DNA from 2 places in the Streptococcus sp. ELY_90 genome. Region 2 is predicted to be linked to the other one. Evidence: predicted binding sites of a transcription regulator. Region 2 holds the regulator's gene; the other holds the start of a gene.
The links. Region 2 encodes HrcA, which represses chaperone genes, less so after heat shock. Its sites were predicted from a motif close to TTAGCACTCNNNNNNNNNGAGTGCTAA; they were not measured.
Positions count from the first base shown of each region.

Region 1: a site for HrcA is predicted at 5,400-5,426, ahead of groES (co-chaperone GroES). Genes of this name have one in related genera too.

Region 1 covers NZ_JBZFUJ010000005.1:110,032-122,385, forward strand. The annotation lists gene pbp2a (penicillin-binding protein PBP2A) at 1-191, opposite strand, end outside; gene AC4HAF_RS04670 (RluA family pseudouridine synthase) at 235-1,101, shown strand; gene AC4HAF_RS04675 (zinc ribbon domain-containing protein) at 1,194-2,897, opposite strand; gene groL (chaperonin GroEL) at 3,336-4,964, opposite strand; gene groES (co-chaperone GroES) at 5,091-5,378, opposite strand; gene AC4HAF_RS04690 (DUF202 domain-containing protein) at 5,502-5,798, opposite strand; gene AC4HAF_RS04695 (PTS system mannose/fructose/sorbose family transporter subunit IID) at 5,816-6,652, opposite strand; gene AC4HAF_RS04700 (PTS mannose/fructose/sorbose/N-acetylgalactosamine transporter subunit IIC) at 6,654-7,508, opposite strand; gene AC4HAF_RS04705 (PTS sugar transporter subunit IIB) at 7,813-8,307, opposite strand; gene AC4HAF_RS04710 (PTS sugar transporter subunit IIA) at 8,322-8,759, opposite strand; gene AC4HAF_RS04715 (ABC transporter substrate-binding protein) at 9,041-10,348, opposite strand; gene AC4HAF_RS04720 (response regulator) at 10,341-11,021, opposite strand; gene AC4HAF_RS04725 (ATP-binding protein) at 11,018-12,343, opposite strand; gene AC4HAF_RS04730 (sugar ABC transporter substrate-binding protein) at 12,343-12,354, opposite strand, start outside.
Region 2 covers NZ_JBZFUJ010000010.1:53,719-66,072, reverse strand. The annotation lists gene AC4HAF_RS07375 (PFL family protein) at 1-977, shown strand, start outside; gene AC4HAF_RS07370 (histidine phosphatase family protein) at 1,050-1,760, shown strand; gene AC4HAF_RS07365 (M15 family metallopeptidase) at 1,744-2,496, shown strand; gene AC4HAF_RS07360 (glycoside hydrolase family 73 protein) at 2,500-3,087, shown strand; gene hrcA (heat-inducible transcriptional repressor HrcA) at 3,454-4,488, shown strand; gene grpE (nucleotide exchange factor GrpE) at 4,566-5,108, shown strand; gene dnaK (molecular chaperone DnaK) at 5,730-7,562, shown strand; gene AC4HAF_RS07340 (hypothetical protein) at 7,568-8,011, shown strand; gene dnaJ (molecular chaperone DnaJ) at 8,227-9,360, shown strand; gene truA (tRNA pseudouridine(38-40) synthase TruA) at 9,613-10,362, shown strand; gene AC4HAF_RS07325 (bifunctional hydroxymethylpyrimidine kinase/phosphomethylpyrimidine kinase) at 10,352-11,116, shown strand; gene AC4HAF_RS07320 (ECF transporter S component) at 11,106-11,573, shown strand; gene AC4HAF_RS07315 (TIGR01440 family protein) at 11,575-12,138, shown strand; gene AC4HAF_RS07310 (mechanosensitive ion channel family protein) at 12,186-12,354, opposite strand, start outside.

The sequences.
Region 1 (12,354 bases), on a different contig from region 2:
AGACCGATCTTAGCTAAAAAGGCATTGACTTTCCCTGTGTCTGCTTTTTGGCCGTAGCTGCGGTGATAGCCGCTGTCAGCGTCTTCCTGCTCTTCCTTTAGAGCTGCAGCTTCCTCCTCTTTGCGGCGTTCTTGTTCAGCCTGATATTGTTTAGGAAAAAATTTCTTTTTTAACAATTCTAATATACTCATGCACCTATTATATCAATTTTGGCGAAAATGATATAATAAAATTATGACTTTTACCGTAAAAATTACCAATCCCTATCCCAAGGGGACTGTGAAAGAACTTTTAGAAGAACGTTTGCTGATTCCAAGGAAAATCAGACATTTTCTAAGAACCAAGAAGCATGTTTTCATCAATGGCGAAATGATCAATTGGCAAAGCCCTGTCAACACAGGAGACCTGATTGAGTTAATCTTTGATGACAGCGACTATCCGACTAAAACGATTCCCATGGGAAACAAGGATTTAATAGACTGTCTTTACGAAGATGAGCACCTGATTATCGTCAATAAGCCTGAAGGGATGAAAGTACACGGCAATGAACCTAAAGAAATAGCTTTGTTAAACCATGTATCTGCCTATACAAAGCAGACCTGCTATGTGGTCCACAGGCTTGATATGGAGACCAGCGGAGCTGTCCTGTTTGCTAAGAATCCGTTTATTCTGCCTATCGTCAACCGTTTGTTGGAAAACAAGCACATTCAGCGTGAATACTTAGCTCTGACAGCCGGTCAATTCCCCGAAAAAAGCCTTGTTTTTAAAGAACGAATCGGGCGAGACCGCCATGACCGCCGTAAGCGGGTAGTTGACCGCAAACACGGTCAAGAAGCCATCACTCAAGTTTCGCTTGTAAGACACTGTGCTAATCATACCAGCCTGATCAAATGCCGGCTTCAAACAGGCCGTACCCACCAAATTCGCGTCCATCTGGCCTATCATGGCTATCCGCTCATAGGAGATCCTTTGTACAGTCATCAAACGGCAAACAGGCTCATGCTGCACGCTCACCAATTAAGTTTTACACATCCTCTGACCTTACAGAAAATAACCGTGCAAGCACAATCAGACAGTTTTGAAAAAGAGCTTCCAAAATAATTATTTTGGAAGCTCTTTTCTGCTTTGACTTGGCATAGAAATCAAACCGGCCGGGCTTTTCAAATACAGCTAAATTCAAAAGCGTCCAGTTTCTATTTTTTGGTTAAGCTGATGCCTGTTTTAGGAGCACCGCTGGTGTCATCACTTTCCCAATAAACCGTTGTAATACTTGTGCCGTTGATTTTGACACCATAGGTATAGTGATCATCGGCACCGATGTCATCTAAAACCGTAAAGGCCGCTTTATCGCCGGATTGGTAGTAATAGCGATAAGTACCGTCTGAAGTTTCATCAGTTTTTTCAACCTTGGCCGTTTTGGTTGTATCTTCTTTCTTATCATCCTTATAGTCAGTCTTTTTCGTCACAGTTCCGTCTTCCGAGAAGGTCATGGTTACTGTCTTGTCATCTTCCTTAGTCTCCCAAGTTCCAATCAGTTCCTCCGGCAGCGGTGTCGGACTTTTCACCTGATTGTCTTCACCGACCATTGTCGGGCCGCTGATTGATTTAATGACGCTATAGCCTTTTGCTGTTCTTTTAACCTTGATCTGACCAGTAAAGCTTTGAAGCAGGTGACCTGAGGTTTTCTTTTCTGGATCCGTTGCTTCATCATAGTAATAGTCATAGGTAGCTGCATAAGACAGATTATAAGTTTTGACACCTGTTTGGTGCAGGTCGCTCAGCGTCGCAGAAGTAATGGCAAAACTGGATGGTTTTCGGCTGTCTGTCAGCATTTTTTGCTTAATGCTGTCTTTTAATGCACTGTAAAAATGATTTTCTGCACCTTTTTCAAAAACAGTATTTAAATCCACAGGATCCTGACCGCTGGTAGCGTAGGCCGAAAATTTCTCAAAAGCAGACTTGAGCAAATTCTGAGCAGTCGCATCATCCAGCTGATCCGCAACATCCAGCTGAACGGTGCTACCGTCAGCAATATCAAGGAGCGACCGCTTCTTGGATTTTATTTCCCCGTCTGAAAAGGTCTTTTTAACATAGACAGGTCTGGTTTCCATGACAGGATAGTCACTGACTGCATATTCTCCATTGGAAAGTGAGGAGACCTTCTTTTTGCCGAAATAGAGGTCACCGTTTGCCAGATTGCTTTTGACCGTGAAATTCTTAAAGGCCAAAGTCATATCAACTGTCTTATGCTTGCCATCATAGTCTTTGCTGAATTCAACTTCTTTGCCATTATGCAGACCATTAAGGGTAAAGCGGTAATCCCCAACCGGTAAATGGCTAAGCGTCAGATGGTACTGATCAGAATTGCTGGTTGCAACTTTTTTATCATTCAAAAGGACATCCAAGTCTGACACATTTGTTTTCAGCTTTAATTTTAGCGGCTTCATTGCCAGCCGATAGTCTGGAAAAAAGAAGAAACGGCGCCCGATACGTTTGAGATAGACCGTATCAGAACTGTCAGCCGTCAATAATTTTCTGCGCAAGCTGCGTTGGGAAGCTTTCGTTTTTAAAGGCAAAAATTTGGTATACTGTGCTTCATCATTAGTAATCAGCTCATTGGTGTCATCCCAGACCATGTATTCCTTGATATTTTCAAAAGTCTTACCCGAAGCGCTCCGAGCCTTAATATAACGATCCAGCGTAGCTGTTTTAGAATAATGAAGACTTCCCCATAAACCGAAGATGACTAAAAGAACCCCAATAATCACGAGAGTGGTACGTATGGGCTTTTTTTGGAGCAGCCTTTTGACTGCCTTCTGGATTTTTTCAAAAAGCGGCCCCAGCAGATTCGTTGCCTTTTGCAAGAATTGCTGCCATTCTTTCTTCAATTTTTCCATCTTTTACTCCTCACAAATACTGACTGACCAATTGATTTTTACCATCTGAGCTTCTTTTTTCAGCACTGGAAAGAAAAGCAGATAAACCTATTGAGTCTGCAAACAGATATCAAGACAGCGCTGTTCTTTTCATCTGTTCTCGCATTATACTTTTTTTCTTTTTTTAAATTATAACAAAATGATAACAAAACAATCAAAATCAACTGTTTTTTAAAGCAAATATCTTAACTGTCTCTTATGGAAGGCTCACTTACAAACGGCCGGACAGGTATTTGCTCCGGCTTCCCCCTTTCGCAGTAAAAGAGCTTGGGCTGTTTTAATCTCATAAATTAACGATCTTACAAGGCAGTCAAATCCTCTCTCGATCAATATCAATAAAACAAACAAAGCCGCAAAATCAATAAGATTCTGCAGCTCAATTTTTTATTTCATTTTAAATTACATCATACCGCCCATCATGCCCGGATCCATGGCTGGAGCAGAAGCAGGAGCTTCCGGTGCCGGATGATCAGCAACAACTGCTTCTGTGGTCAAAATGAGACTTGCCACTGAAGCGGCATTTTGCAGAGCTGAACGCGTCACTTTAACCGGATCAATGATACCTTCTTTGATCATATCAACCCACTCGCCGTTAGCGGCATTAAAGCCTGTTCCTACAGGGCTGTTCTTCAATTTGTCAATAACAACTGAACCTTCGTAGCCGGCATTTTTAGCGATTTGACGTACCGGTTCTTCCAAGGCGCGCAGGACAATGTTGCGGCCTGTTGCAGCATCGTCTTCCAAATCAAGAGCAGCAACTTTTTCAATCACATTGATTAGGGCTGTACCGCCTCCGGACACAATGCCTTCTTCAACAGCAGCGCGTGTTGCATTCAGAGCGTCTTCAATACGAAGTTTCATCTCTTTTAATTCTGTTTCAGTAGCTGCACCGACTTTAATGACAGCAACACCGCCTGATAATTTAGCTAAACGTTCTTGCAGTTTTTCACGGTCAAAATCTGACGTTGTTGTTTCAATTTGCGATTTAATCAGCGCAACACGGTTTTCAATCGCTTCTTTGCTGCCTGAACCTTCAACGATAACTGTTGAATCCTTATCAACTGTTATGCGGGCTGCTTGACCGAGAGCATCCATTGTCGCATTTTTAAGTTCGAGGCCGAGATCTTCAGTGATGACCGTACCGCCTGTCAGAATAGCAATATCTTCCAGCATAGCCTTACGGCGGTCACCGAATCCCGGAGCTTTGACAGCCACAACATTAAATGTACCGCGAATCTTATTCAGAACCAAGGTTGGAAGAGCTTCACCATCCACATCGTCAGCAATAATCAAAAGCGGACGGTTGGTTTTAAGCACTTCTTCAAGGAGAGGAAGAATATCTTGAATGTTTGAGATTTTCTTATCAGTAATTAAAATATAAGGATTTTCAAGATCGGCAACCATCTTTTCATTGTCAGTTACCATGTATTGAGACAGATAACCGCGGTCAAACTGCATACCTTCAACAACTTCAAGTTCTGTTTCCATACCGCGTGATTCTTCAATAGTGATAACACCGTCGTTGCCAACTTTTTCCATAGCTTCAGAGATGTATTCTCCGACTTTTTCAGAACGTGAAGAAACAGCTGCAACCTGAGCAATCGCTTCCTTGCCAGAAACAGGCTGAGCAATTGCTTGTAAACCTTCAACTGCTGTTGCAACCGCAGTTTCGATTCCCCGGCGGATACCGATTGGATTGGCACCGGCTGTTACGTTTTTGAGACCTTCACGAACAATCGCTTGTGTCAAAACAGTTGCCGTTGTCGTACCGTCACCGGCAATATCATTGGTTTTTGAAGCAACTTCTGAGACCAGCTTAGCTCCCATATTTTCAAAATGATCTTCTAATTCGATTTCTTTAGCAATGGTTACCCCATCGTTGGTAATCAAAGGAGAGCCAAATGACTTTTCAAGAACCACATTGCGCCCTTTAGGGCCAAGCGTTACCTTAACGGTATCTGCCAAAGTATCCACACCGCGTACCATTGCAGAACGGGCATCTGCTGAAAATTTAATATCTTTTGCCATAATCTAATCCTCTTTATCTAAATAATCTAAAATCTAATAATCACTTATTCTCATAAGACGCTTTTACTGTCAAAACGTTAAAAACACCATCATCAAGCATCTAAGTATATGTTACAGTCTTTCTGATTAGTCCTGAACGACAGCTAAAACATCTGCTTCACGAATAATCAGATAGTCTTTGTCACCATCTTTAACGGGCGTTCCAACATGATTTTCAAGCAGGACAGTATCACCCTGAGCTATGCTTGGAGCAACTAAGTCACCGCTCAATGTCCGAATACCTTCGCCAACAGCCACTACCGTTGCTTTTTGCGTTTTATCCTGACCAGCTCCGGCAAGAACAAAACCGCCGACTGTTTTTTCTTCTTCTTTCATTACTTGTACGACCACTCGGTCTCCTAAGGGTTTTAACATAACATACCTCCATAGAATTTTTTAGCACTCTATTTCATCGAGTGCTAATTACAATTATTATTTTATCACTTGGTCAGAAATAGTCAAGAAAAAAACTCTACCTTTCGGTAAAGTTTTTTTAGCTTATTTGGACTCGGAAAGTTTCAGCTTTTCCTCAAAATCATCAACAACCTTCTGAACATTGATCCGACCCTTATAAATACCGTAGCCGAAAACCAGCATGGCTAAGACACCCAGAACTGTCAGAACAATGCCGATAATAAGTCCAATCAGATTAGCTGAGAAGGAATAAATCAAAACGACTCCGATACTGGCAATGATAAACATAAGCGTAAACCAACGTCCCAGATTTTCAATCATGTGCTTTTGGTAAGCTATTTCTTTTTCATAGCCTTTGATAAATTCTTCTTTTGTCAGCATAATCTCTCCTTTTTAACTTAGTATTTCAATCCTGGATCGAAGAATCCTGTCAAGACACCAACAAGAGCAAGGACAACTAACAGCAGCATTACTTTGATTGGTGACATATTCTTCTTGGCCATCAGCCACCAGCAAAATACAGTGACTAAAGCTGTCAGCAATCCCGGATAAACGCCGTCCAGCTGATCTTGGAGCACCAAGAAAGCTTTGCCGGAAGAATTTTTCAATTCAAAGGCAGTCTTAATCGGTACCCAAGTTGCTGCTACCGCACCGACGACCATACCGCCGACTATAGCTACGGCTTTACGGATAGCTTGCCCTTGAGGGCCAACCAGCACTTCAACCGCCTTGTCACCCAGTTCATAACCTTTGAAGTAGGCAAAACGCATACCGAAGTAAGCCAAAAGGTTCCAGACAACGATATAAAAGATTGCACCGACCGGTGAACCACCCGTTGACAACCCAAGAGCAATCCCCAAAATAATCGGAATCAAAGTACCAACAACCAGGGAATCTCCGATACCGGCAACCGGTCCCATCAGACCGGCACGCAGACCGTTGATCGTTTCATCATCAACACCATCAGCACCGTTGGCACGCGCTTCTTCGAGACCTGCAGTAACACCGACAATCAGGGAACCCAATTGCGGTTCAGTGTTAAAGAAGGCTGTATAGGTTTGCATGGAGCGAGCCTTGTCGTCTTCATTGTCATAAAGTTCTTCTACGATTGGCAGCATAGAAGTCAAGTAACCGAAGGTCTGCATATGTTCTTGTGAGAAGCAGGTCAGGTTACCATAGTACCAATGATGGAAGGACTTAGTTAGGGTTTTCTTTGAAATTTTCTTTTGAGCCATCTTAAATATCCTCCTCATCGTCATCAAAGTCTAAGCCATCTGCACCAGCCACAGCTGTAGCTTTAGCGTTTTTAGCCATTTCCAATTCATAGAACAATACCGCAAAAATCAGGGAAATGACTGCACATGATACCAGGTTTAATCCCAGTGAAGCTGCTAAGGTAAATCCAACAAAGAATGGGACAAAGTCAACAGCTTTTTCAACAATTTGTTTCAAGAGGATGGCAATCCCTACACATGGAAGAAGAGAACCAACGGTAAAGAGGGTCTTCATTGGAATACCATCCATTGGAAGAGCTTCTTTCAAAGCTGTAACAGCGTCTGCTCCCAGTTTACACATAATCAAAGTTGGAATAAATGAGAAAACGATATGAGAAATCCAAGGGAATCCCCAGTCTACTGCGTACAGTTTTTTATAATCTCTCTTTTCAACAGCTCTCCAGCCGATATGCTGCCAAACCAGGTTCATAGTAGCGGTACCGTAGAAAAGCACGGTACCGATAGTTCCTACCAGAGTACCCATTGATTTTGCAAGGTTAGCTGCATCAGCTGAATCAGCTGAGAGCCCTTGTGAGTGAATGGCAACCATTGCCAAAGGAATACCAATATAAGATACGGCACGGACATCGGCTGATACCGTACCACCAGGTGTTACCAAAGCAATGTAAACCAGCTGCATGGCAACCCCGCAAACGATACCTGTCTTAACATCTCCAAGAACCAGGCCGCAGACCAAACCGCCGACTAAGGGACGGCCCAAAGTGTAGTTACCAATGGTTGTACCGCCCAGACCGGGCATTGAAGACAAACAGGCAAACAGACCAAGAATGGCTGCTTGTAACCAAGAAATTGTCATAATATTTCTCCTTTATTTAAGATACAAAGGGCGTGAAGAAAGCGAGAAGAAAATAGGAGCCTAACGCCATGCGCTTGCGCATTAGGCAGGCTATCTTTTTCTCGACGCTTTTAGCCCGTGTTCGATTATCAAGATACGGCAGAGGTTTGTTATCTAAGTGTTTCTCACTTGATAACAAACGCCAATCACCATAGTGAATTGACTGCCATAGTTTACGACACGAAGTCAGTAAGGCCGATAGGCAGACCGCTACAGCGGCTGCCGTAGTTTATTAGGTGCTTTAGCACCTGATAAACTTTCTGCCTTAATAACCAAATTTAGATTTGAAATCTGACCAATAACCGATTGAAACATCCGGCAAAAGCTGGAATTTCACCTTGTATCCGGCTTTTTCGATAGCTTCAATAGCATCTGCTTCTTCCTGAGTAATTGACTGGTTGTTACCGAGTTTAACAGCTCCCGGACGGTCGTTGGCAGGGCCGACGATAATTTCTTTAATATCTCCCGGAACAAAGCCTTGATCAACCAGAATTTCTTTCATGTCGATAGGGTTTTTAGTAATCAGGAAGTAGCGGCTGTCTGACTCTGCTACTTTTTGCGATTTTTGAGCAAAGGCTTCCTTGGTCCAAACAAAGGTTTTCTTGTCTGAAGCACCCTTATAGGCTTGGATCAGCACCTTATTTTTAGCTGCAGCATCATTAACAGCAATAAGTCCGTCACAAGGGTATTCTTTTGCCCAGCGTGTTACAGTTTGTCCGTGAATCATACGGTCATCAATTCTTACAAACGATACAGTCATTTTCTTCTCCTTTTCTAGATATCATCGTCATCATCGTCTTCGTCATCAGCAGTGACTTTGAATTCCTGCAAAGCACTCGTTGCTTCACCCAGAACAGTTGTTACAAAATCCTGACCCTCAAGAACATCTTTCATAACCACTGCATTGACTGCCATTGGCAGGTTCATTCCGCCTAAAATAACAGCATCATCCAGTTTGCCTAATTCCGCCAAAACATTGCAGGCTGTCGTCAAAGGACTGCCGCCGACAATATCAGCCAAAACGACTACTGAATCTTCTTCCTTGAGCTCTGCAAGAGCCTCTTTGAAAGACTGAGCAAAATCATCTACAGATTTGCCGTTTTCCAAACCGACAGCTATCACTTGGTCAACCTTATCCTCAGCAAACATGGCTAAAGAGGTTTTCAAGCCCTGCGCAAAGCCGCCGTGACTCACAAGTATTAGGTATTTCATGACTACCCCCTACCTTCTTTTAATTTCATTCTTATTTTATAATTTTTGAAAACGCTTTTGCAGTGTCATTTGTCATCTTTAACCACCTGACAAATGTCATCTGGGAAATGACATTTGTCAAATTTTGCCCATCTTTAAAAATAACAAGAACTGCCCGAGTGCCAAAATACAATTAATTTAGCGTAAAAGAATTATAACAGCAGCAAAAAACGAACAGCTGATCCTCGCAAAATTTGCTGTCGGCTGTTCGTTAGGCTGGCTGCTATCCTGCAAACGGTTTTTCACTTCAATTCATCTTCAATATCTTTTTGGATATCTGATAAATCGCTTTCAACGGTATCTTCCTCCAAAGACTTGGTGATAAGATAGCCCGCTTTTTCATAAATGGTATTGTAGGACTTAAACCTGGGGGTTGTTGTCGCTTTTTTCAGCATACTGTCAAGTGTGCTTACTGTCAGAGCCTTGGCACCAAAGCTGTCATTTTGCAGAAGATTTTTGCTTTCCTGACTGTTCATTACCGATTTTAAAACAGAGGCTCCTTGTGAGTCTTCAAACAGCTCCTGCTGAGTTTTCTTATCGGCACATAAAAGCTTCAGAAATTCCCAGGCCAGTTTAGAATGGGACGTTTTAGCAGACATGGCATACAAAGACGTACCGGATTGGGTCCTTGCCGTAGAAGATTGCCGAGAAGGCATTTCAACGCAGCTCCAAGAAAAGGACGAATATTTTGATACATGATAAGGATAAGGCTTGTAAGTCCGATACTGAGCCAAGGTCATGGGGAAAAAGGCTACCCTGCCTTCGTCGAAATCTTTCAGTGTTACACGGTAATTGCCATTTAGATTCTTTAACTTGGTAACTAGGGACAGGGCTGAGCGAACTTTTTTCGTGTTGAAATACGCTTCTGTTCCTGTACTGTTAAACAGTTTGATATTATAAGCCGCCAAAGCCTCCTCCCAGCCGTAGCCAAAACTGCCGTACTGGTCAATCACGCCGTCGCCGTCAGTATCCTTGGTGACTTTTTTACAAATATTGTAAAAATCTGCTACTGTCCAATTTGAAGCAGGCAGCTTTATCCCCTCTTTTTTTAATAAATCAATATTGATGCACATCATAACCGGATTGCTTTCAAAAGGAAGTGCAAACTGATTTTTGCCAAAGTGGCCGGCATTATAGGCCGAAGGATAAAACTGAGAGGTTTTCAGTTCTTTTTTAATGCGGCTGTCTAAATTTGCCAAAGCTCCTGTAGAGGCCAAAAGATTAAAGTCGTTCTCAGGAACCATGAAAACATCCGGCTGCTTTCCCTCAACAATCTTTCCGGACAGCCAGGAAGAATAATCTTCTTTTAAAATTCCGCTTTCATAGCGAACTTCGACACCTGGATGCTTCTTTTCAAAACGGCTGATCGCTTTATCTAAAAACTGGTATTCTTTACCGCTGGGAACATCCCAGCTGCTGCCGGCATAGACTCCTAAGCGCAAAATTTTCTTTTGCCTTGATTGAACGGCAAAAAAGCTCAGCACTGCTGTTAAAAGCACTAAACCGCCAATCACAAAAAATCTGTAACGCCGAATCCATTGTTTAATCATTATCATCTCCGAAATATCTGGTCGTAACACCTGTCTGCACTGCCCAAATGGCTAACTGCGTCCGATCACGCAGATTTAGCTTAGACAGAATGGTCGACAGATAATTGCGAATGGTTCCTTCCGATAGAAACAGCTTGGCCGCAATTTCTTTATTGGAGAGACCAAAACCAATTTGCTGGATAATTTTCCACTCCGCCTTGGAGATATTGTCAACGCTGCTTTCCTGCACCTGAATAGCCGAGTTTGACTGAGCCATCTGGGAAAACAGTTTGACAACTTTCGTTGCGACATCCGGATTAATCATAGCATTGCCCTTATTGACTGTCACAATGGCCTGATGCAGATCTTCCATCGAAATTCCCTTTAAAATATAGCCTGAAGCGCCGTACTGGAGGGCTTTAAAAATGAAATCATCATCGTCAAAAGTTGTCAGAATAATGATTTTTACATGAGGATAATTTTCTTTGACTTCCTTCGTGCACAGTACCCCGTCCATCTTTGGCATGCGGATATCCATCAGGATAATGTCAGGCTGCGTTTTTTTCAGGCTTTCTAAAACCTCAAAACCATCATCAACGGCACCGACAACTTCAATATCCTTATAAGATGACAGCACAATTTTCAGCGATTCTCGAATAAGTTCCTGATCGTCAGCAATAAGTACTTTAATCACTTTTCTTCTCCTTTTTTCTTGGGAATAATGACAGTGGTTTGAAAACCATCCTTACTTTCAAAGCTGGCGCGTCCGCCAATAATAGCCAGACGTTCTTGCATTTGTGTCAGCCCATACCCTGGCTTGATGTCCTTGCAGCCTACACCGTCGTCCTTGATTTTAATGATGTAGGAATCGGTATTCAGCATTTCAATCCTGACGTGGCGCGCATGCCCGTGACGCAAAGAATTGGTGATTGTTTCTTGGATAAGGCGGAAAATAATATCTTCTTTCGTGATGTCTAAATCCACATTATCCCAATTATAATCGAGACTGACCTGTAATTTGGACAAATTCTCATAATCAGCAATCATCTTCAAAAGGGCTTCCTTCAAACTTCCCTTTTCAAGCGCACCGGGTCTCATCTTTTCCAAGGACCGTCTGACATCCTGAATCCCCTCTCTGACAACATCAGAAACATTTTTCAGCTGGCTTTTGGCATGACTGGGATTCAGATCCACCAAAACGGTAACCGCATCAATTCCTGCCGAGATCCCTGTCAGAGCATGCCCCAGTGTATCATGAATTTCCCGGGCTATGCGTTTACGTTCTTTGTCCTCCGCAATTTTTTCAGCCAGTGAGACATAATCATTTAGTTCTGTATTAGCACGCGCAGCCATGCGCAGCTCTTCTTCAATCTTGTGATTCTCAGCGATGGAATACATAATATAGGTTACCAGTGACACGATAAAAATAATGATATTCAAAGAATAAAGAAAATTTTTAATAAAGAGAACAACCAAACGGCTGGTACTGGGGAAAAAGCTGATGTAAACGTCCAGCGAAGGAAGTTTCATAACTAGAGACAACAGGTCAAAATTCGATATCAGCAGCATGCCGAATCCCAGAAAAATAAAGAGCAGCCAATACTTTTGTTCCTTGACATTGTAAAAATTCGCATAGCTGTAAAAAACATCTGCAAAAACCAAAAGAAAGAGACCGTTGTAAGAAAACTGCAGTGAAATAAAGGTAAAGATAATCAGCATAACTTCCGCAGCAATCAGCCAGTCATTGATTTCTTCTTTTTTATTAAGGATGCTTTCACGATAAAACATGACTGCCAAAAACATGGCAAAAAAGAACATGGTCGAAAAAAAGATGCTGTCAGGTGCTGTCGGAACAACATCCAAATGATCCAAAAGGACATGGCTTAAGTTTTTAGCAACGATATATTTACTGGCAAAGAGATAAACAAAAGCATAGTAAACAACCGCAAGTAAATTGATAAAAATTAACGCCTGCTTGGCATATTGACTGTATTTTAAGTATTTATAGCTATTCATTACTGCCACCC
Region 2 (12,354 bases):
GGTATCAAAAAGGCGATGAAATTCTCATCAACTCCATCCCGCGGGCCTTGGCGGAAACTGATTTTGTCTGCTCTTCTGTCAATATCGGCTCAACCAAATCCGGAATCAATATGACTGCGGTTGGTGATATGGGGCGGATTATCAAAGAAACGTCTGCAGCTTCTGAAATGGGGCCGGCTAAGTTAGTTGTCTTTGCTAATGCTGTTGAAGACAATCCTTTTATGGCAGGTGCCTTTCACGGTGTGGGTGAAGCTGATGTTGTCATTAATGTCGGGGTGTCGGGTCCCGGAGTTGTTAAGCGTGCTCTGGAGAAAGTCCGCGGTCAAAGTTTTGACGTTGTCGCTGAAACGGTTAAAAAGACTGCCTTTAAAATTACCCGTATCGGACAGTTAGTGGGAACATTGGCCAGTGAGCGCCTCGGTGTCAAATTTGGCATTGTTGATCTGTCGCTGGCTCCGACTCCGGCGGTCGGTGATTCGGTTGCCCGTGTTCTGGAAGAAATGGGACTGGAGACGGTCGGAACTCACGGAACAACGGCAGCGCTGGCTCTTCTCAATGACCAAGTTAAAAAGGGCGGTGTCATGGCCTGTAATCAAGTTGGCGGTCTGTCGGGAGCTTTTATTCCGGTTTCGGAAGACGAAGGCATGATTGCCGCAGTGCAAAACGGTTCGCTCAATCTTGAAAAATTAGAAGCGATGACAGCGATTTGTTCGGTCGGCCTGGATATGATTGCCATTCCAGCCGATACTCCGGATACAACGATTGCCGCTATGATTGCCGACGAAGCAGCGATTGGTGTTATCAATCAAAAAACAACAGCCGTCCGCATTATCCCTAAAGGCAAAGAGGGGGACATGATTGAATTCGGCGGCCTGCTGGGTGCTGCTCCGGTCATGTCAGTTAATAAAAATTCATCAGCCGATTTTATTGCTAGAGGCGGGCAGATTCCTGCGCCGATACACAGTTTTAAAAATTAAGAGAGCACTTGCAAGTTTTTTGCAAGTGTTTTCATTTAATGATATAATATAGGCTAGATTAGGAGGGTAAAAATGGCAAAGACAAAACTCTATATAGCTAGACATGGGAAAACAATGTTTAATACAATTGGACGTGCCCAAGGTTGGAGTGACACCCCTCTGACAACATTTGGTGAAGAAGGCATACGAGAACTGGGCATCGGTCTGAGAGAAGCTAAGATCCCTTTTAAGGCTGCTTTCTCCAGTGACAGCGGCAGAACCATGCAGACTATGGAAATTATTCTTCGCGAGATGGGCAATGAAAATCTGCCTTATACACGTGATAAACGCATCCGGGAGTGGTGCTTCGGCAGTCTTGACGGCGGCTATGACGGGGATTTGTTTCAGGGAGTCCTGCCGCGGACAGCTGCTTTTAATACGGGAAAGACTTTTGCAGAGGTCACTTATCCTGAGCTGGCAGCCAGTCTTGTCGAAGTAGATACAGCCAACTGGGCCGAACCTTGGGATGTTATTGAAAATCGTATTTACGGCGGTTTTGAAGCCATTGCTCAGTCTATTGAAAAATCAGGCGGCGGCAATGCTATTGTTGTCAGCCACGGTTTGACTATCGGAACTTTCGTGTGGCTGGTTGATCATGAGCAAGAAAAAACGGCTATTGATAATGGCAGTGTGACAGTTGTTTCTTATGAGAATCAAAAATTTTCAATTGAAACCATTGCAGACATGGCTTATCGTCACCAAGGAAGAGAAATTTTAAAAAAAGCTAATGAGAAAGAAATTTAATTTACTGACTGTTTTATTGCAAATCGGAATTATTGTGCTTTTTGTTTTCGGGATTTATCTTTTCTTGCATAAAGACCAGCAAAAGCCTCACCAAGAGGCAGCAAAGCATAAAACAGAGCAGACTGCTCAAAAAAGCCCCTCGAGCCGTCAAGCAGCAGATTTGCCAGATGTTTCGCCGGATGACTGGGAGCTGGTTTTGGTTAACCGAGACCATATAACAGCTGAAATGAATCCGGATTTAGCAGATATTAACGGTGTTTCAGTGGATTCTCGTATTGCAGAAAAAACCCGCGGCTTTCTGGCAGCTGCTCAAAAAGTTGACGCCGGGGAACACCTGATATCAGGCTACCGCAGTGTTGCCTATCAAGAAGAGCTTTATAACAATTATGTGGCTCAGGAACAAGCAAATAATTCTGCTCTGAGTCAGGAAGAGGCCGAAAAAGAGGTTCAGACCTATTCGCAGCCGCCGGGAGCCAGTGAGCATCAAACAGGCTTGGCAGTTGATATGAGTACCGTTGACAGCCTGAATGAAAGTGACCCAGATGTTGTTGCCAAGGTTGCCCAACTTGCGCCTGAATATGGGTTTGTCCTGCGCTTTCCTAAGGACAAAAAGAGTGCGACAGGCATTGGCTATGAAGACTGGCATTATCGCTATGTCGGTGTGAAGTCTGCTAAATACATGGCCAAGCATAAGCTGACCTTAGAAGAATATTTAGAAAAGTTAAAGGAGAAATAGGCGGTGAGAGCAAGACTCAAATTTAAGTTTTTTGTGGCAGTGATGTCGTTTCTTTTTCTGGCTGTTTTCCTGCCGATTTTAGGCAGCGGAGGATTGGCGAGTGCTCAAAAGGAGACTGCCAGTGCTTATAGCCATAGAGAATTTATCAGAGAAATTGCTCCGACAGCTCAGAAATTGTCTAAAACCTATGGAGTGAGAAGCTCGGTCATTATCGGTCAGGCAGCTTTGGACAGCAATTTCGGCCGGACTTTGCTGGCCAGTAAGTATCACAACCTTTTCAGCATTAAAGCCGGAGCCGGTCAAAGAGGTGTCCGCCTGAAAAGCCGTGAGTACAAAAACGGCCGTTGGCATCAGGTGACCAACCGCTATCTGGTTTATAAGTCTTGGGAAGATTCTTTGTATGATTATCTGGCACTCCTGCGTCAGGACAAGATATGGGATAAGGCCCTCTATACAACAATGACGACTTCCAGCGGTTACAAAACGGTTGCCAGAGCTCTGCAGGCTGCAGGGTTCAACAGCGATCCCAACTATGCTGATGAATTGATTACTATAATAGAAGAAAACAACCTAACAGATTACGACCGATAAAACCGGGAGTCGTCCGAATGTGTGGGCAGCACGTATACGGACAGCCCGGTTTTTTACTGCGCTCATCGCTAATAAATACTTAAGTTCAATCCCTAGGGAAAGACTCCTTAAAGGACGGCGGCTGCTGATCAAGAATAAAAGGGAGGCGCTTGGGCAATAAGATGCGGGGTCTTTGCTTGATTTTTGGCCTGCCCCAAAAACAAATCAGCTCCTGGGCAGTGTTTTAGCACTCGTAGAAAAAGAGTGCTAAAAAATGATGTTTTTTCCTTGACAGAAATTGTGAATGGAGTATAATGGAATCATGAAGTTAGCAGTCGGTTGCTTAGAGTGCTAATTTTATTGAGCAGAGATTGGAGGTCAGCTTAGATGATTACCCAACGTCAAAAAGATATTCTCAATTTGATTGTTGAGATTTTTACTAAGACGCATGAGCCCATTGGTTCTAAAACGCTCCAAGATTCAATTGCTTCAAGCAGTGCAACGATCAGAAATGATATGGCCGCTTTGGAAAAACTGGGGCTCTTGGAAAAAGCACATACCTCCAGCGGGCGTCTGCCCAGCCAAGAAGGTTTTCGCTACTTTGTAGAACATTCTTTAAATCCGGATAATCTGGATGAACAGGATGCCTACCAAGTTATCAAGGCTTTTGACTTTGAGGTCTTTCGCTTAGATGACCTTTTGCAAAAAGCCAGCGATGTTTTGGCGGAGCTGACAGGCTATACATCATTGATTATGGATGTGGAGCCAAAGAGGCAGTGTTTGACTGCCTTTGATATTGTTAAGCTTAGCAGTCACGACGCTTTGGCGGTGTTAACGTTAGATGAGGCCAGCCCCATAACCGTTCAGTTTGCCATTCCCAAAAACTTTTTGGACAGTGACTTGCTCACTGTTGTGAGAATTGTTCGGGAACGTCTCTTGAATCAAACGGTGCTGGATATTCATTACCGTTTGCGAACAGAACTGCCGCAGATTATTCAAAAGTATTTTCCGCGGACAGATAATGTTTTGGATTTATTTGATCATATTTTCAAGCAAATCTTTCAAGAGAAGGTTTTCATTGCCGGCAAGATTAAAACACTGGAATTTGCAGGGCTTGATACCTACCAATTTTTGGATAATCCGCAGTCTGCTGCTATGGCGATTCGCGAGAGTATCCCAGAAGATGAAGCCTATCGTGTTCAGATTGCTGAAAGCCGTGAAAAGAGTTTATCAGAGCTTACGGTCATCAGTCAGAAATTTCTTATCCCTTACAGAGGATTTGGCATTTTGACGGTGATTGGTCCGGTAGACTTGGATTATCGGCGAACGGTTAGTCTGCTTACGATTATCAGCCGCATCTTGGCGATTAAGCTTGGTGATTTTTACCGCTATCTCAACAGCAATCACTATGAAGTTCACTGAGCTGATAAGATTTTCAGACCCTTACCGGTTTAAGAAGAAATTTGTTTCATAAAAACACAAAGAAAAGAGGTGCTACCTTGTCGGAAAAAGAGACTAAAGAAGAAATCAAGGAAGAAGCGCAGGCTGCCAAAGAGCAGGAAGAAACGGAAACTGTAGAGGAAGCAGCTGAAGAAACTCCTGAAAACAAAGAACTGCAGGAAGCTCTTGAGCGAGCAGAAGATTTTGAAAATAAATACCTGCGTGCTCATGCTGAAATGCAAAATGTTCAGCGCCGTGCCAATGAAGAGCGCCAAAGCTTACAGAAGTACCGCTCGCAGGATTTAGCGAAGAAAATCTTGCCGAGTCTGGATAATCTGGAGAGAGCCTTGGCTGTAGAAGGCCTGACAGATGATGTCAAAAAAGGACTCGAAATGGTTCAGGAAAGTCTTGTTCAAGCGCTTAAAGAAGAGGGTGTTGAAGAAGTTGAACTGGAAAACTTTGACCCTAATCTTCATATGGCAGTGCAGACGCTTGATGCAGATGAAGATCATCCGGCAGACAGCATTGCACAAGTTCTTCAAAAAGGCTACAAATTGCACGAGCGCCTGCTCCGCCCAGCAATGGTGGTGGTATATAACTAGTCAATAATGATGGGCATTAAAATGCCTCATCATTATACGGCAACCGCTATGGCGGATTGCCTAGACTACTTACTAGCTCGTTAGCAAAATAATATCGATTTTGCTATCTCGCGTCGTAACTAGCCAATGATGTCGGCTGTTAAAGCAGTTCATCATCAAATGGCAGCCGCTATGGCGGATTGCCTAGACTACTTACTAGTTCGTTAGCAAAATAACATCGATTTTGCTAACTCACGTCGTAACGGTTTAATAGCAACAGCGAATTAATAAATAAAAAAATAACCTTGTCCGAAATGACGGTAAACTATGAATAATATATAAAGAAGCAAGCCATAGGCTTGCTCAAAAACGATATTTTTTGCCGTGGCGAAAGTCAGATAACAATACTTGTTATCTGACAGGGAAATTTTGAGACTTCTGGCTCAAAATTTAGCCATGAAACCAAAGGTTTGCTGGCGTCCCCGCCACCTAAGAAAAATATCAAAACGAAAAAAATATTAAGAGGAAAAAAGAAAGGAATTGAACGTTATTATCAGTCACTAGAAGAAGAAAGCACTGTTTTCTCCATCTCCTGATTGAAACAGTCCGCCGGACTATTTCAACGTTCTTGGTATCTTAACTATGTCTAAAATTATTGGTATTGACTTAGGTACAACTAACTCAGCTGTCGCAGTTCTTGAAGGAACTGAAAGTAAAATTATTGCAAACCCGGAAGGCAACCGTACAACACCTTCTGTTGTTTCATTCAAAAATGGTGAAATCGTTGTCGGTGACGCTGCCAAACGTCAGGCGGTAACCAATCCGGAAACCATTCTTTCCATCAAATCTAAAATGGGAACGTCTGAAAAAGTTTCAGCCAACGGCAAAGAATACACTCCGCAAGAAATTTCAGCGATGATTCTGCAATATTTGAAAGGCTATGCTGAAGATTATCTTGGTGAAAAAGTAGAAAAAGCTGTTATCACAGTTCCTGCCTACTTCAACGATGCACAGCGTCAGGCTACAAAAGATGCTGGTAAAATTGCCGGTCTTGAAGTAGAACGTATTGTCAACGAACCAACTGCAGCTGCGCTTGCTTACGGTCTTGACAAACAAGATAAGGATGAAAAAATCTTAGTCTTTGACCTTGGCGGCGGTACCTTCGATGTTTCCATCCTTGAATTGGGTGACGGTGTCTTCGATGTGCTGGCAACTGCGGGTGACAACAAACTCGGCGGTGATAACTTTGACCAAAAAGTTATTGACTGGCTGGTAGAAGAATTCAAGAAAGAAAACGGTATTGACTTATCAACAGATAAAATGGCTCTGCAGCGTTTGAAAGATGCGGCTGAAAAAGCTAAGAAAGACCTTTCAGGTGTCACATCAACTCAAATCAGCCTGCCTTTCATTACTGCCGGAGAAGCCGGACCGCTTCACTTGGAAACAAGTCTTTCCCGTGCGAAATTTGATGATTTGACTCGCGATCTTGTAGAACGTACAAAAACACCAGTTCGCCAAGCGCTTTCTGATGCTGGTCTGTCATTGTCAGAAATTGATGAAGTTATCTTAGTCGGTGGTTCAACGCGTATTCCTGCTGTTGTTGAAGCGGTTAAAGCTGAAACCGGCAAAGAACCAAATAAATCAGTAAACCCTGATGAAGTCGTTGCTATGGGTGCTGCTATCCAAGGCGGTGTTATCACCGGTGATGTCAAAGACGTTGTCCTTCTTGATGTTACCCCATTGTCACTGGGTATTGAAACCATGGGCGGTGTCTTCACTAAACTGATTGACCGCAACACAACTATCCCAACTTCTAAATCACAAGTCTTCTCAACCGCTGCTGACAACCAGCCTGCTGTTGATATCCATGTTCTTCAAGGTGAACGTCCGATGGCTGCAGACAACAAGACACTGGGCCGTTTCCAATTGACAGATATTCCTGCAGCTCCTCGCGGTATCCCACAAATTGAAGTAACATTTGATATTGATAAAAACGGTATTGTTTCAGTTAAGGCTAAAGACCTTGGTACGCAAAAAGAACAAACAATCGTTATCAAGTCTAATGACGGACTCAGCGAAGAAGAAATTGACCGCATGATGAAAGATGCAGAAGCAAATGCGGAAGCAGATGCAAAACGTAAGGAAGAAGTTGACCTTAAGAACGAAGTTGACCAAGCAATCTTTACAACTGAAAAAACCATCAAAGAAACCGAGGGCAAAGGTTTTGACAGCGAACGCGATGCTGCTCAGGCTGCTCTTGATGACTTGAAGAAGGCTCAAGAATCAGATAACACGGAAGATATGAAAGCTAAACTTGAAGCCCTCAATGAAAAAGCACAAGCTTTAGCCATGAAACTTTACGAACAAGCGGCTGCAGCACAGCAAGCACAGGCAGGTCAAGAAGGTGCAGCTGATGCTGGATCATCAGATAAAGGCGATGATGATGTCGTAGATGGTGAGTTTACGGAAAAATAAAAATCATGAGTTCACAAATTAATCTTTTTTATACCAATGATTCAAAAGAACAATACGATAAATTTGTTGCTCTTGCGGTTGAGGACTATGAGGAATTGCAAAATCAACTGAAAAATCAATTTAAGTCAGAAAATGATGAAGAAAAATTACTTGCCTATAAAATAAATATTTTTGCAGAGAGGCAATATTCGGAAAATAATAATAATATTGCTGTTAATCTTGTTCTAGGTATACTATTACCAGCAGTAATTACTTATATTACTACGGCGATGACCTCTAATTTAAAAATAAATGAGGTGGGAATAGCAGTGATACAATTTGTAATTGCGTCAGTAATTGTATTGGCTTCGTTGTTACTTTTAATTCAATATAAGAAAAAAAGAAAAAATCTTGATAATATTAATATAAAAAAAGCTTTCTTGTTTCTTGAGTATTTTGAGATTAAATAAAAAAACTAAACTCAGAGATTGGACCCCAGTCAGTCTCTGTTTTTAGATAAAAGTGACAGCAAAATAACCTTCTAAAATTACAGAAAGGAAGAAGTGTTCGCAACTGAACACGGGCTAGGGACTGTGCCAAAAAGATAATTTTTTCTAGGACGTAAGACGTCCGTCGTCAAAATTCCTATTTTGGCGGTGTCCCTTTAACGCCCTTTGTATCTTATATGAATAATACAGAATATTATGATCGTCTGGGGGTGTCAAAGAACGCCTCTCAGGACGAAATTAAAAAAGCCTATCGCAAGATGTCCAAAAAATACCATCCCGACATCAATAAGGATCCTGGGGCTGAGGAAAAGTATAAAGAGATTCAAGAAGCCTATGAAACCTTAGGCGATGAGCAAAAGCGTGCTGCCTACGACCAATACGGTCCGGCGGGAGCTGGCGGAGGCTTCGGCGGCAATGGTGGTTTTGGCGGTTTTGACAGCTCAGGATTTGGCGGTTTCGAGGATATTTTTTCAAGTTTCTTCGGCGGCGGAGCGTCCAGAAATCCTAATGCCCCCCGTCAGGGTGATGATCTCCAGTATCGTGTTAATCTTCAGTTTGAAGACGCTGTTTTTGGAACGGAAAAAGAAGTTCATTATAACCGCGAAGCGACTTGCGGAACATGTAACGGATCAGGAGCTAAACCGGGCACCAGTCCTGTTACCTGTTCTAAGTGTCATGGCTCAGGCGTTATCAATATGGATACTCAGACGCCGCTTGGCATGATGCGCCGCCAAGTGACTTGTGATGTCTGTCACGGGACTGGTAAGGAAATCAAGGAACCTTGTCAGACTTGTCATGGAACGGGTCATGAAAAACAAAGCCATAAGGTTTCTGTCAAAATCCCTGCCGGTGTAGAAACCGGTCAGCAAATCCGTCTGGCAGGCCAAGGCGAAGCCGGTTTTAACGGCGGTCCTTACGGAGACCTCTTTGTCATTATCAATGTGATGAAGAGCGATAAATTTGAGCGTGACGGCTCAACCATTTACTACAGTCTGAACATTAACTTTGTTCAGGCAGCTCTCGGAGATACCATTGAGGTACCGACTGTTCACGGGGATGTTGAGCTGAGTATTCCTGCCGGAACACAGACAGGCAAGACCTTCCGCCTCAAAGGCAAAGGAGCACCGCGCTTGCGCGGCAATGGACAGGGCGACCAGCACGTGACCGTTAATGTCGTTACTCCGACAAAATTAAACGATGCTCAAAAAGAAGCCCTGCAGGCTTTTGCCAAGGCCAGCGGAATTGATCCGGTTCACCCTAAGAAAAAAGGCTTTTTTAACAAGGTAAAAGATGCTTTTGATGATATGTAAGAAATAAAAGACCAAGGGAATTCAAAACTGCCCAAAAGTTGGACAAAAATCTAACGGTTAGGACAGTTCAGGAAATCCTTTGGTCTTTTTCAATTTTAATCGTTTTAAGACAGCAGCCCAGATCAGTTTTTTTCTATATGGCTGGCGCAGCTGGCTGCGACTTGTCCCGATTTCCATGAGCTTTAAACTGTCCCCATACAGATAATAGCTCTTTATCTTGTCTCTCAGCTTTCAGCATGCTATAATGCAGCTATGGTACGTTATAAAGCGATTATTTCTTATGATGGAACAGCTTTTTCCGGCTTTCAGAGGCAGAAAAATGCCAGAACTGTTCAGGAAGAAATTGAGAAAACTCTTTGTCGATTAAATTCCGGTAAGGCTGTTAAAATTCACGGCGCAGGCCGGACAGATGCCGGCGTTCATGCTTACGGTCAGGTGATTCACTTTGATTTGGATGAAAAACGTGATTTAGAAAGACTGCGGTTTGGTTTGGATACGCAGACACCGGATGATGTTGATGTCATCAAGGTTGATAGTGTTTCTGAAAATTTTCATGCAAGATATTGCAAACACAGTAAAACCTACGAGTTTCTGGTTGACCTGGGACGTCCTAAAAATCCCCTCATGCGCCATTATGCAACGCATTTTCCCTATGCTGTTGAAGTTGCTGCTATTGAGCGAGCGATAAAAAAATTGCGTGGAACGCATGATTTTACAGGATTTACGGCTTCCGGAACGAGTGTTGACAACAAAGTAAGAACCATCAGCCGTGCAGATGTTGTTTTTGATGAGCAGAAACAATTTTTGATTTTCACTTTTACGGGAAATGGGTTTTTGTATAAGCAGGTTCGCAATATGGTCGGAACCTTATTAAAAATTGGCAATGGCCGTATGCCCATTGACCAGATTGACCGTATTTTAGAATCCGGAGACCGGCATCTGGCGGGTCCTACAGCCGGCCCAAACGGACTGTATTTAAAGGATATTAGTTATGAGGAATAAGTTTGTTTTAGCCATTTCAGGCAATGATATTTTCAGCGGCGGCGGTTTGTATGCTGATCTGGCAACCTATACCGTTAATGGTCTGCAGGGCTTTGTAGCAGTGACCTGTCTTACTGCTGTGACAGAGAAAGGCTTTGAAGTGTTTCCTGTAGACAGCGGCGTTTTTGCCAAGCAGTTAGACAGTTTGGCAGATGCTCGTTTTTCGGCAATCAAACTGGGTCTTCTTCCCAATGTGGCAATAGCTGAAAAAGCGCTGGATTTCATTAAAAAACAAACAAATGTTCCTGTGGTTTTAGATCCGGTTCTTGTCTGCAAGGAAAATCATGATCTGGAAGTCAGTGCCCTGCGAGATGAACTGATTCAGTTTTTCCCCTATGCCACTGTTGTGACGCCCAATCTGGCAGAAGCACAGCTCCTGACCCAAACAACCATCAAAAGTTTAGAGGACATGAAAGAAGCAGCTGGGATACTGCACAGTCTGGGGGCTCAAAATGTGGTTGTGAAGGGCGGCAACCGTCTCAGTAAAGATCGGGCTTTTGATGTCTTTTATGACGGGCAAAACTTTCAAGTCTTAGATTATCCTGTCTTAGAAACTAATAATACAGGAGCAGGCTGCACCTTTGCATCAAGCATTGCCAGCCATTTGGTGCTTGGAAAGACTGTTCAAGATGCGGTCAGAGAAGCTAAAGAGTTTGTCTATCATGCGATTGAGCACTCAAATGATTTCGGAGTAAAGCAGAATTATGAAAGATAACAAGGTACGACATTTAAGTCTGATTGCAGTCCTGACCGCTCTGAGCCTTGTTTTGGGGCTGTTTTTAAAGATTCCGACACCGACAGGCTTCTTAACTTTTCTGGATGTCGGTATTTATTTTACGGCCTTTTACTTTGGCAGTAAGACAGCAGCGGCTGTTGGGGGGATGTCCGGCTTTTTGCTCGATTTGACTGCCGGCTATCCCAATTGGATGGTGTTTAGTCTTTTGGCACACGGGCTTGAGGGGTATTTTGCCGGATGGAAGGGTAAAAAACGCAGTTTAGGTCTTGCTTTAGCTTCTTTGGCCATGGTTGGACTCTACTTTTTGTTTTCTATTCCTTTTTATGGTCTGGGAGCGTCACTTGCAGGTATCTGGAGCAATGTGCTGCAAAACTTTTTTGGCATGCTGATCGGTTACCTTATCTATTTAGCTTTTAAAGGTTTAGAAAGGAGATAAGATGGATTTACAAGAGTTGGAAACAAAGACGCAGGCGATTATTGCTGATTTGGCTGAACGCAGCGGAATTAAAAAAGGTCAGATTTTTGTGCTGGGCCTATCCAGCAGTGAGGTTTCTGGCGGTGTGATTGGGCAGAATTCCAGTCTTGAGATTGGCGAGGCTGTGGTTAAAACGATTTTATCTTATCTTGATGACAGAGGGATTTACTTGGCGGTTCAGGGATGTGAGCATTTGAATCGTGCTTTGGTGGTTGAGCGTGAACTGGCTGAGAAAAAAGATTTGGAAATTGTCAATGTTCTGCCGACACTCCATGCCGGCGGGAGCGCTCAGCTGGCAGCTTTTAAATACATGAACGACCCTGTTGAAGTTGAAGAAATTACTGCCTATGCGGGTCTTGATATCGGCGACACAGCTATCGGTATGCATGTTAAGCGTGTGCAGGTTCCTTTGAGACCTGTCCTGCGTGAATTGGGCGGAGCTCATGTCACTGCCCTGGCCAGCCGTCCTAAGCTGATTGGCGGGGCGCGTGCTAACTATCAGAGCGATCCTATTCGTAAATTTTAAAAAACATCCCCTTAGCAGATTGGCTCTGACAAAGGGGCTGTTTTGTTTTATTTTTGCGCTTGAGTCTGAGGCATAATATTAGCTGTAGGCAGAGCAATACCGGCAGCGGTAAGCGCTTCTTGATAAAGGCGGTAAAAAATGTAGTAAATCTGGATTTGTTTGCCGTTTTGCACAAAGATATCCACCCGAAAGACCATCTGTCCTGTAGTTGCAGAA